DNA from 2 places in the Roseburia sp. 499 genome. Region 1 is predicted to be linked to the other one. Evidence: a T-box and tRNA genes for the amino acid it is inferred to sense, from the RefSeq annotation. Region 1 holds a T-box; the other holds one or more tRNA genes.
The links. The T-box of region 1 lies ahead of proS (proline--tRNA ligase). A T-box ahead of a tRNA ligase gene usually reads a tRNA of that ligase, here a tRNA-Pro.
Positions count from the first base shown of each region.

Region 2: it encodes a tRNA-Pro, which carries the amino acid that the T-box ahead of proS (proline--tRNA ligase) is inferred to sense. The anticodon was not compared.

Region 1 covers NZ_CP135164.1:2,736,165-2,741,431, reverse strand. The annotation lists gene ytvI (sporulation integral membrane protein YtvI) at 1-810, shown strand, start outside; gene BIV20_RS13400 (GGDEF domain-containing protein) at 876-2,051, shown strand; T-box leader at 2,104-2,307, shown strand; gene proS (proline--tRNA ligase) at 2,381-3,823, shown strand; gene BIV20_RS13390 (MBOAT family O-acyltransferase) at 4,490-5,267, shown strand, end outside.
Region 2 covers NZ_CP135164.1:249,508-254,774, reverse strand. The annotation lists gene BIV20_RS01390 (hypothetical protein) at 38-517, shown strand; gene BIV20_RS01385 (flavodoxin family protein) at 559-993, opposite strand; gene BIV20_RS01380 (HXXEE domain-containing protein) at 997-1,509, opposite strand; gene BIV20_RS01375 (TetR/AcrR family transcriptional regulator) at 1,664-2,230, shown strand; tRNA gene BIV20_RS01370 (tRNA-Pro) at 2,287-2,360, opposite strand; gene BIV20_RS01365 (PDDEXK nuclease domain-containing protein) at 2,563-3,768, shown strand; gene BIV20_RS01360 (chorismate mutase) at 4,031-4,321, shown strand; gene BIV20_RS01355 (hypothetical protein) at 4,496-5,267, shown strand, end outside.

The DNA.
Region 1 (5,267 bases):
GGTTCGGTCTTGGTGATGTTTTTGTGGAGTCTTCTGGAACAGGTACGGCATATAATTTCCAATCTGGAGTACTACCAAAGGAAAGCAGGTATGATATGGGAGAATTGTTGTGGACAAATGGAGGCAATTACCGGGATTCGGGCAGAGGAATTACAAAGAAATGTGGATGTTTATATTCCAAAGTTTCAGAGGCAGGTAGAAGAAAAGATTCTTCCGTCTCTCATGGATGGTACTTTTGGTTATGCTAAGAATTTATTAGTGGTGAGTGGAGTTTGTTTCATCGTAATTATAAGTACGATACTGATTTTGCGGGATTATCATAAAATCAGAAAGGGCTTGGAGGAACATCCGGTGGGAAAGGTGGGGCTTAAGGTGTGCCGTCGGACCTATGAAGCAGGAGGAGCTTACATTCGGGCGCAACTGGTTATTATGCTGATTGTTTCCACTGCTTGTGTGGTAGGATTATATTTTGCGAAAAATAGATATGCACTGTTGATAGGGTGCGGAATTGGATTGTGTGATGCTATGCCATTTCTGGGGACAGGGACGATACTGATTCCTTGGGCGATATTTGAGATTGTTCAGGGGAAATATATGATGGCAGCCATTTGTGCGGCTATTTATGCTATATGCAGCCTTTTGAGAGAGAGTCTGGAACCCAAACTGGTAGGTGATAAGCTGGGAATGCATCCGTTGCTAGTCATTGCTAGTATTTATGTGGGATTAAATCTGTACGGAATTTGGGGATTTGCATTAGGACCTTTTTCTTACATTTTGATAAGAGAAATTTATTGTTGTAAGTTTTCGTGAATATTGATATAATAGTAAGGAAAAATGTGGTAAAATGTGCTAATCAGAAAAGTGCAGGTGGAAACGTGAAAGGACAGGAGAGGGAGAAAAAAGGACGTTTTGTTTATACAAGGCGAGTACAAAAGGAAAACGTTCGGCGGATGTTGATAGCATCGGTCTGCTTTTTTATACTTTTTTTCGTGAATTCCCTTGTTCTGCAAATTCAGACAGCAGGAACAATAAAACCTTATATTATGGCACCGTTTATGGTGCTGGCGGAGTTGTACGCAGGAGTATATATCCTAAGATCCTATCGGTGGCTTTCTAGTCGGAAAAAGTGGGATATGCGTTTACAACTTTATTTGTTTTGGCTGATTTTTGCAACGCTGATGCTTACAGCAACTTTCATGTCTGAACGTACCTTTTTCAAATTGTCAGTATATTGGATTATGACAACAGTATTGGCTGTTGTTCCGTTGTGGAATAATAAGGAGTTTTTAGTGAGCCAGGGCATTCAGATAGCAGCTCTTTTGTTTCTAATTTTCTATCAGAAACTTGGTATAGAGAACGTTATTTATTTATCGGCGAATCAGCTGATGTGTTGTGTTATTTCCAGGCAGGGATATTATAATTTTCTTCAGCGAGCAGCGGATGCTACTGCGATTGATACAGCAAAGACCTTATCGGAGACAGACCCAATGACGAATCTGTTGAACCGGAGGGGGTTGGAGCGTAGTCTCGAGCGAGTTTGGACAGGATGCGTACGCAACAATAGGATGGTTGCGGTTATTATGATTGATATTGATAATTTTAAAAAATATAATGATCATTTCGGACATTTAGAGGGAGACACTTGTATTCGTAGAGTTACTGCGGAAATTCATAAGATGACGGGCAAAAAGTCAGACCTTGCTGCCAGAGTAGGCGGTGAAGAATTTGTAGTCTGTCTCCCTGGAATGGAAAAGGGAGAGGCACTGAACTGGGCAATTAAATTGAAAGAAAATGTAGAGAGTTTGAATATTCCACAGGCTGAAGAAAATTTCTTGCCTTTTGTATCGGTAAGCGTGGGTGTAGTTTGTGGATATGCAAGACGGAGTGCTGACTTTGAACAAATGCGAAAAAAGGCAGATGAGGCTCTTTATGAAGCAAAAGAAAGCGGAAGAGCTTGTGTTTATATGGATGGAGAATGTCATGCTAGAACAAGAGTAGCGGGCAATATAAGACAGTATTATATGGAAAGAGGTTTCCGTTCTTTAGGGTAAGTTCTTGACAAGTGAATGGAATTGGAATAGAATAACTGTTACTGATAGATAAGTAAAAGTGAAGAAGAGGATTAGTACAGATTGGAACATGTACAGAGAGGGAATCGGTTGGTGGAAGATTCCTCATGAGAACATCTAGAACCTACCTTGGAGCTGCATATGAAAGTATGCCGTATCTCTGCGATAAAGAGAATGAGAGAAGTAATGCTTTGCATCACTTAATCAGGGTGGTACCGCCGGAATTCCGGTCCCTAGTAGGGATTGGAGCTCTGGCGTTTTTTGATATCATAGGAAACACTTTTTATATTTTAAGAAAAGGAGAAAATAAAATGGCAAAGGACAAAAAATTAGTAGAAGCCATTACATCTATGGATACTGACTTTGCACAGTGGTATACAGATGTAGTAAAGAAAGCAGAATTGATTGCTTATTCTAGCGTGAAAGGTTGTATGATAATTAAGCCGGCAGGATATGCGATCTGGGAAAATATTCAGAAAGAGTTGGATGCAAGATTTAAGGAAACCGGTGTGGAAAATGTATATATGCCAATGTTTATACCGGAAAGCCTCTTGGAAAAAGAAAAGGATCATGTAGAAGGATTTGCACCGGAAGTTGCATGGGTAACCCAGGGTGGATTAAATGAATTGCAGGAAAAACTTTGTGTCAGACCAACTTCTGAGACATTATTCTGTGATTTCTATGCAAATGAAGTGCAGTCATATCGTGATTTGCCAAAATGTTATAATCAGTGGTGCTCTGTCGTACGTTGGGAAAAGGAGACAAGACCTTTCTTACGTTCCAGAGAATTTTTGTGGCAGGAAGGACATACTGCTCATGCTACGGCGGAAGAGTCAGAAGCAAGAACACTTCAGATGTTGAATCTGTATGCAGATTTCTGTGAAGAAGTTCTGGCAATGCCTGTAATTCGTGGTAGAAAGACAGAAAAAGAGAAATTTGCAGGGGCAGAAGCAACTTATACCATTGAAGCCTTAATGCATGACGGAAAAGCATTGCAGTCCGGTACCAGTCACAACTTTGGAGATGGATTTGCAAAAGCATTTGGTATTCAGTATACAGACAAGGATAATAAACTTCAATATGTACACCAGACTTCCTGGGGAATGACCACACGTCTGATTGGAGCAATCATTATGGTACATGGTGATGATTCCGGATTGGTACTGCCACCGAAAATTGCACCGGTACAGGTTATGGTAATTCCAATTCAGCAGCATAAAGAAGGCGTTTTGGAAAAAGCAGCAGAAGTGAAAGAGGCATTGGCTAAGGCTGGAATCCGTGTAAAGACAGATGAAAGTGATAAGAGTCCGGGATGGAAGTTCTCAGAACAGGAAATGCGTGGTATTCCAGTTCGTGTAGAATTAGGACCGAAGGATATTGAGGCAGGAAAATGTGTATTGGTACGTCGTGACACCGGAGAGAAGACAGAATGTGCTCTTGAAGATGTGACAAAGGTTGTACCGGAGTTGTTAGAAGCAATTCAAAAGAATATGTTTGAACGCGCGAAAGCACATAGAGATTCTCATATTACAGATGCAAAATCATATCCTGCATTTAAGGATGCGGTTGAGAATAAACCGGGATTCATTCGTGCAATGTGGTGTGGCGATATGGCATGTGAGGATAAGATAAAAGAAGATACAACAGCAACCTCTCGTTGCATACCGTTAGAGGATCAGGAACCAATTTCAGATGTATGTGTTTGCTGTGGAAAGCCTGCACATAAACTGGTATATTGGGGAAAAGCATATTAAAGAAAATAATAAAATAAATAACAAAGAAGGCGACATCCGATTTACTTATCTGATGTCGCCTTCTAAACTATGTTGTCCATTGGACCATTACCTCAACTTTCTTGAGTTTTCGAAATCTCAATTCTTTTCTTTTGAAATTTTGCTACCTTTGAATTCTGTTAGTATGTATCCATATCTGAATATAGCAGCTGGATTATCACACTATTTTTCTTTTTATTCTTCGATTCAAGGCTTCTACGGAAAATCTTTTTGATTTCTTCTGTTTTCCAAATCTTTTATAAAAATCTGGATGTTCTTTTTCTTGTACCTAAGTGCTCAATCATTTGTTGAGTCTTTTAGGGAGATAAAATTAAGTTTCTGGTGGACTGTACCTCTCTTTCTTTGTTTTTGTTTTCTTTTGATGATTTAATTATATACGACAAAATAATAAATGTCAACAATTATTTTGAAAAAAATAGATTAGCAATGCTTATAACTGAAATAAAAAGTATAAGCATTAGAATATTCTGAAAATAATAAATAGCGAAAAAGAAAGTTTATATTAATGTAATCAAAATGTAACAAGATTTAGGGATTTTGTTTCATCTAAAAAGAAAAAGAGTGATATAATAGGCGAGCGGCCAATGAGCGGCGTAAGACGGAGAGAAGTAAGAAAAGGAACGAAAGATGTTATTTTGTAGTGAAGCATTTATATTTGTATTTTTGCCGGTGTTTATGCTGGTTTATTATATTACCCCGGAACGATGGAGAAATCTGGTACTGTTTCTGGGGAGCCTTTGGTTTTATTTTGTAGGAGAACGTACCTGGTTTTTTCTGATCATTGTTTCTTTAGTGATGCATTTTCTTGGAACTTCTTGTATGCAAGGAAGGGGAAAGAAGCAGCGAAAGGGAATATTGATTCTGCTATTGATATATGATTTCGGAAGTCTGTTTGTGTTTAAATATCTGCCCTTTTTGGCGGGGGAAGAAAACATAAAGTTGACGCTTCCTTTGGGAATTAGTTTTTACACCTTTCAGATAGCAGCTTATGCGATTGATGTATACCGCAGACCAGAGGAATATGAGAAGGATTTCGTAGGTTTGGGAACTTATTTGTGTATGTTCCCACAGTTGATTGCCGGTCCGATTGTGTTATTTCGAGATGTAGCGGCTCAAATAAAAAAACGGCAAGTAAATCTGCAGGGGCTGGAAGAAGGACTGAAGATATTCACGGTAGGACTTGCTTACAAGATGTTGATTGCCAATGTATTGGGGCGGCTGTGGAACGAGGTTCGCGTGGTAGGCATCGAAAGTGTTTCCACCAGCATGGCGTGGCTGGGAGCTTTTGCGTATTCTTTGCAGTTGTATTTTGATTTTAACGGATATTCTTTGATGGCAATGGGACTCGGAAAAATGTTGGGATTTTCTATCCCAAGAAACTTTAATCACCCATATATTGCAGTGT
Region 2 (5,267 bases), 900 kb from region 1:
TCCCGGTTTTATTCCGAGAGATACAAGGAGTATTTTCATGAATTACAATTCTTTAACACCAATTACCGGAATAATTCAAAACGTCTCACAGACTCCCGGAGACTGCTGCAACCAAAGGATTTCTCTTGTCACCCCAAATGGCCCGGTAAATTTTATGATTTCTTCCAACACTTTTATTATCGACAGCAGACGTCTGCGCCCCGGTATGATGGTTGCTGCCTTTTACGATTCCACACGCCCGATACCTCTTATTTTTCCGCCCCAATATCAGGCAGAACTTATCACTACGCTTCGGAACAACGAAGAAGTTGCATTGAGCTTCTTTGACCGTAATCTCACTGCCACAGACAATTCTCTTCAGTTGAACCTTAGCCGTACCACAGATATTTCTACCATGAACGGACAGCGCTTTAACTGCTCTCCTGGTGAAAATTTTCTATTGGTTTACTATTCTGCTACTACCAGAAGCATTCCGCCGCAAACGACACCGAGAAAAATTATCGTATTATGCGAATAGATGTGGTTTTTATACCACATCTACCCATTCATACTTCTTTACTACTGATGATTCGCCACCACTTTTTCCACAAATTCTTTTATCTGCTCTTTTTGCTTATCACTTAGTTTTCCACCGGTCAGTCCTAATGCAGAGTGTCCTTTCAACAACATTACTAACAGCAACTGTTCATCGCTTACCGGAATTCCTTTTTTCTCTCCATACTCCCTTATTCTTTTTAATGTGTTATCCATCATTCCTGTGGTGGAAAACCCTGCGATTTCCCCAACCTGCTCAGTCTCTAAATCTTCCATATATTGTTTCAGGCTTTTATCCATATCCCACATATAAACTCCGCCACCCACAAACAGAATATCTACTTTTTCTTCCACTGGCTTATCAATGGATTCCGCTGTTACTCCCAATATTTCTGCAATTACCTCTGCTACTGCTTTGGTATTTCCACCTCTGGACTGATATCTTACTGCAACTTTCATTTCTTATTCCTCCTGTGTTTTCATCCATTTTGTAAAACAATTCATCAGCGCGTGCGCTAGTTTCAAATTACACAATGCCAAAACAATTCCGATTACACTGTATAAAAAAATACTTCCTATAGAAAAATCACAAATCGCTATGCTTTGGCAAATCACCCAGATAGTAATGGGCAAACATAGAATACTGGTTCCCACTGCCGGAATATATTTATGTACTACAATACTTTGAATCATATGCACTACAAGATGCAGAGCATATGTAATAATCATTCCCATCCATAAACCGTAAAAACCTGTTACCCTCGATATTGTTGTGATGCCGATGCTCAACAACAATATTTCCAATACTGCTACCGCCATTCCCTCGGTACTGTAATGACAATACGTTTTATAAATTCTTGGATATTTTTCTGCTACCATATTTCCGTTCTTTTGAAACCACAAGCCAAAACCTATAATTTCTTCCATATCATGAACAATAAATAAAAGTGGAAATAACCATATATATGCATCCATTTTCCTTCTCTCCCTTTTGCACTCTCTTATCCGCGTAAAATACACACTTGTGTCATTTACATTTCTATGATAAGATACGTCTGACGCAAAATCAACCATTTCACCATAACTGACACCATCTTTCAAAAATGTGTCACTTCTGAAAGGAGTCCCAATGAATCCATCACAAAATCCAAGTGCACTTCGTTCTAAAAACGAAATAACGAACTCACTTTTACGCTTAATGGAACAATATCCTTATGCTGAAATATCAGTAAAACAAATTGTAATAGAAGCTCAGGTTGTCAGAAAAACTTTCTATCGCAATTTCTCTGACAAAGACGATGTATTAGATGCTTATCTAAATAATATTATGCTTGAATATGTCTCAGCTCTCCAGCAGTTAGAAGATTGCAGACTTCCAAATGTGCTTGACGAAATTTTTGAATTTTGCACAATACACAAAGACTTTCTTTTACTTCTCCACAAAAACCATCTTCTGCATCTGCTTTTGGAAAAGTGGAATACTTTTATTCCTGCTGTTCACGACCAAGTTGTAGATAAGAACAGCGCCTTTTATAAGACAAGTCAAAATCTTCGTATGGATTATATTCTTGCGTTCAATATTGGCGCCGTTTGGAATATTATTGTCAAATGGATTGAAAATGATATGAAAGAATCTCCGAAAGAGATTAAGATAACCATTCTAGCCTACTTAAAAAATATGATTGAATTTTTCTAGAAAAAAAAGACCGCTAACCATCAAACTTCAAGGATTAGCGGTGCCCCTGCCAAGAATCGATGCGACAGGATTTGAACCTGCGACCTCTGCGTCCCGAACGCAGCGCTCTACCAAGCTGAGCCACGCATCGTTATCAAATTAGCCTAGATATAATATCATGTTTTTTGATTTTTGTCAACAATTAACACAATTTTATTCTTTGGCTGAATAAAATCATGTCTCGGTAGTATAATAACGCTTTTTGTGATATATTAATTGGTGTGCGATAATTGTTCCGCACACTAATTGATTAAAATTTTGAATGAAAAAATCATGAAGAAATGGGGAATAATATGCCTGAAGAAATAAAACCTCATATTGTGAAGTCGCATGATATTAGTTTAGATTCTGACTATGTAAAATGGATTCATGATGTGAAGCAACGTTATATATCTACACAGATAAAAACTGCTGTTAAAGTTAATACAGAACGGCTTTACTTTAATTGGCAACTGGGGCGGGATTTAGTAGAAAGAAAAGCGGAAGAAAAATGGGGAAAAGGAATTGTAGAGCAGTTAAGTCTCGATTTACAAAATGAATTTCCAGATGAAAAAGGCTTTTCAGCAAGAAATCTTTGGAATATGAAAAAATGGTACTTGTTTTATTCATCAAGCGATATCTTTTCAGAAATGGCTCATACGATTGAAGACAGTATCGATTTAAACAGCTTAAAACTGCAACAGGTTGGTGCAGAAATTAGTGAAAATCAAAAACTGCACCAAGCTGGTGCAGAAATAGAATTTCCTGCAATCTTCGGATTTGTACCATGGAGACATCATGTGGAAATAGTAACAAAATGTAAAACAATAGAAGAAGCTTTATTTTATGTGAGAAAAACAATAGAAGAAAGCTGGAGCAGAAGTACACTTGTTGATTGTATTAAAGCAAATTTATACCAATCATCAGGTAATGCACTTACTAATTTTGCGGAAAAACTTCCTGCCATACAAGGAAAACTTGCACAGGAAATAGTAAAAGATACTTATGATTTCGGTTTTGTATCACTTCCTGTAGGATATGATGAGGAAGAGTTGGAAGATGCATTAGAGCAGAATATTACACGCTTCTTGTTAGAGCTTGGATCAGGATTTGCCTTTATAGGAAGACAGAAAGAGATTATCGTCGCTGGTAAAACAAGAAAAATAGATATGCTCTTTTATCATATTAAGCTTCGCTGTTATGTAGTTGTTGAACTTAAAGCAGTATCATTCGAACCAGAGTTTGCAGGAAAACTTAACTTCTATGTAAATGCGGTCAATGAGTTAATGAAATCAGAATCCGATAATCCAACAATTGGTCTTCTGATATGTAAAGATAAGGACCAGACAGAGGTTCAGTGGGCTTTTCAGGGAATAGAGACACCTATGGGAGTTGCAACTTACGATAATATACGCTTACAAGAAATAAAATCGCAGTTGCCATCGGAGGAAGCTATTCAGAAACGATTAGAACAGGCAGAAGAAGAATATATCTTAAAACTAAAAGAAAAGAATAAATAATCCAGTAAGAATTATCACATAAGCCATTTGGACTAACCATCCAGATGGCTATTTTTTTACCCTTTTTTGGGTAATGGATGTAGAAAGAAGATGAATACAGACTGATTCAAGATGGTGGAGCAGAAAGTAAAAGAGAATGTTATCGTAGAGTAACATTCTGGTAGATGGAATAGTGTTTCTGTGGTATAGTTTAGAAAGTAGGGTCCGAAAGTACCTTGCATACTAAATTCCTATTATTATAATCATGCAGAAGGACAGAATAATGAAATGTGAAAACTTAGAACAGGTAAGAGAGAATATAGACAGAATTGATAACGAAATAATTAAGCTTATAGCTGAAAGAGGAACATATGTGGTACAAGCATCTGCGTTCAAAAAGAATGAAGATGGTGTAAAAGATACCAATCGTGTAGAAAAGGTCATCGCCAAGGCAAGAGCTAAAGCGGGAGAATATGGAGCAACCCGAGATATGGTTGAAGCTCTTTATAGAGAAATGATTTCAAGGTTTGTAAATATGGAAATGAAGGAATTTAAAGCTAGAAATAATTTGTAATTCTTGTTTTAGCACTAATGGAGATATGTTATGTGTGGAATGACAACTGATTTATAAATATTAATAAATCGGAAGTTTTTATGAACTACGTAATAAGAAAATTAAAGCAAGAAGAAGTAATTTTGCTTATATTAGATGCGATACTGTAATAATTTGTTTGGGAGGATTTAGGACATGCAGATACATTATTTTCAAAGATACCATTCAAAAGAGAATGTCGATACATCAAATACAATGCTGATGCTTTCACGTTTGTATAATTATAATGCAGATAAGTTTTTTTCAATGCTTAATTCGCTGATTTTAGGACAAGATGAGTCACCAGAAATTACATTTGATCTTCAAGTAGTGGGTGATGAAAGTGTTCCAGATGCTATTATCAGCCAAAAAAGTTTTAAGATTGTTGTGGAGACAAAATTGTACAATCAATTCTATCAAGATCAGCTCGAAAGGCATCTTACACAGTTTGGTACAGAAGAAATCAAGGTGCTTTTGACTTTAGATCCTAAGCCAATGAAACAATCATTGATTGATAGCTTTGGAACCGCTTTGAAGAAGTATAATAAAGATAAGATTGATGAAATTAAAACACCTATAAAGCATGTTAATCTGACTTTTGAACAATTGGTTCTTGCGATGGAAGATATTGTTGATGAACGTGATTCAGCGATTGTAGCAGTGTTGGATGATTACAAAAAGTATTGTTTTGAGGAAAAATTGATTCCAGATGATGAAAATTGGATGAGAGCAATAGTTGCAGGTGCCACGCTTGATGATAATCTTAAATACAATTTTTATTATGACCAAGCGTCAAGAGGATATGCTGATCATGGATATATTGGGTTATATAAAGAAAAAAGTATTAGAGCAATCGGTAAACTGAAAAAAACTGTTGTAGCGGAGATGGTTGACGGAGAAGTTTCGTATGTCAATGAAAGTGGAGAAC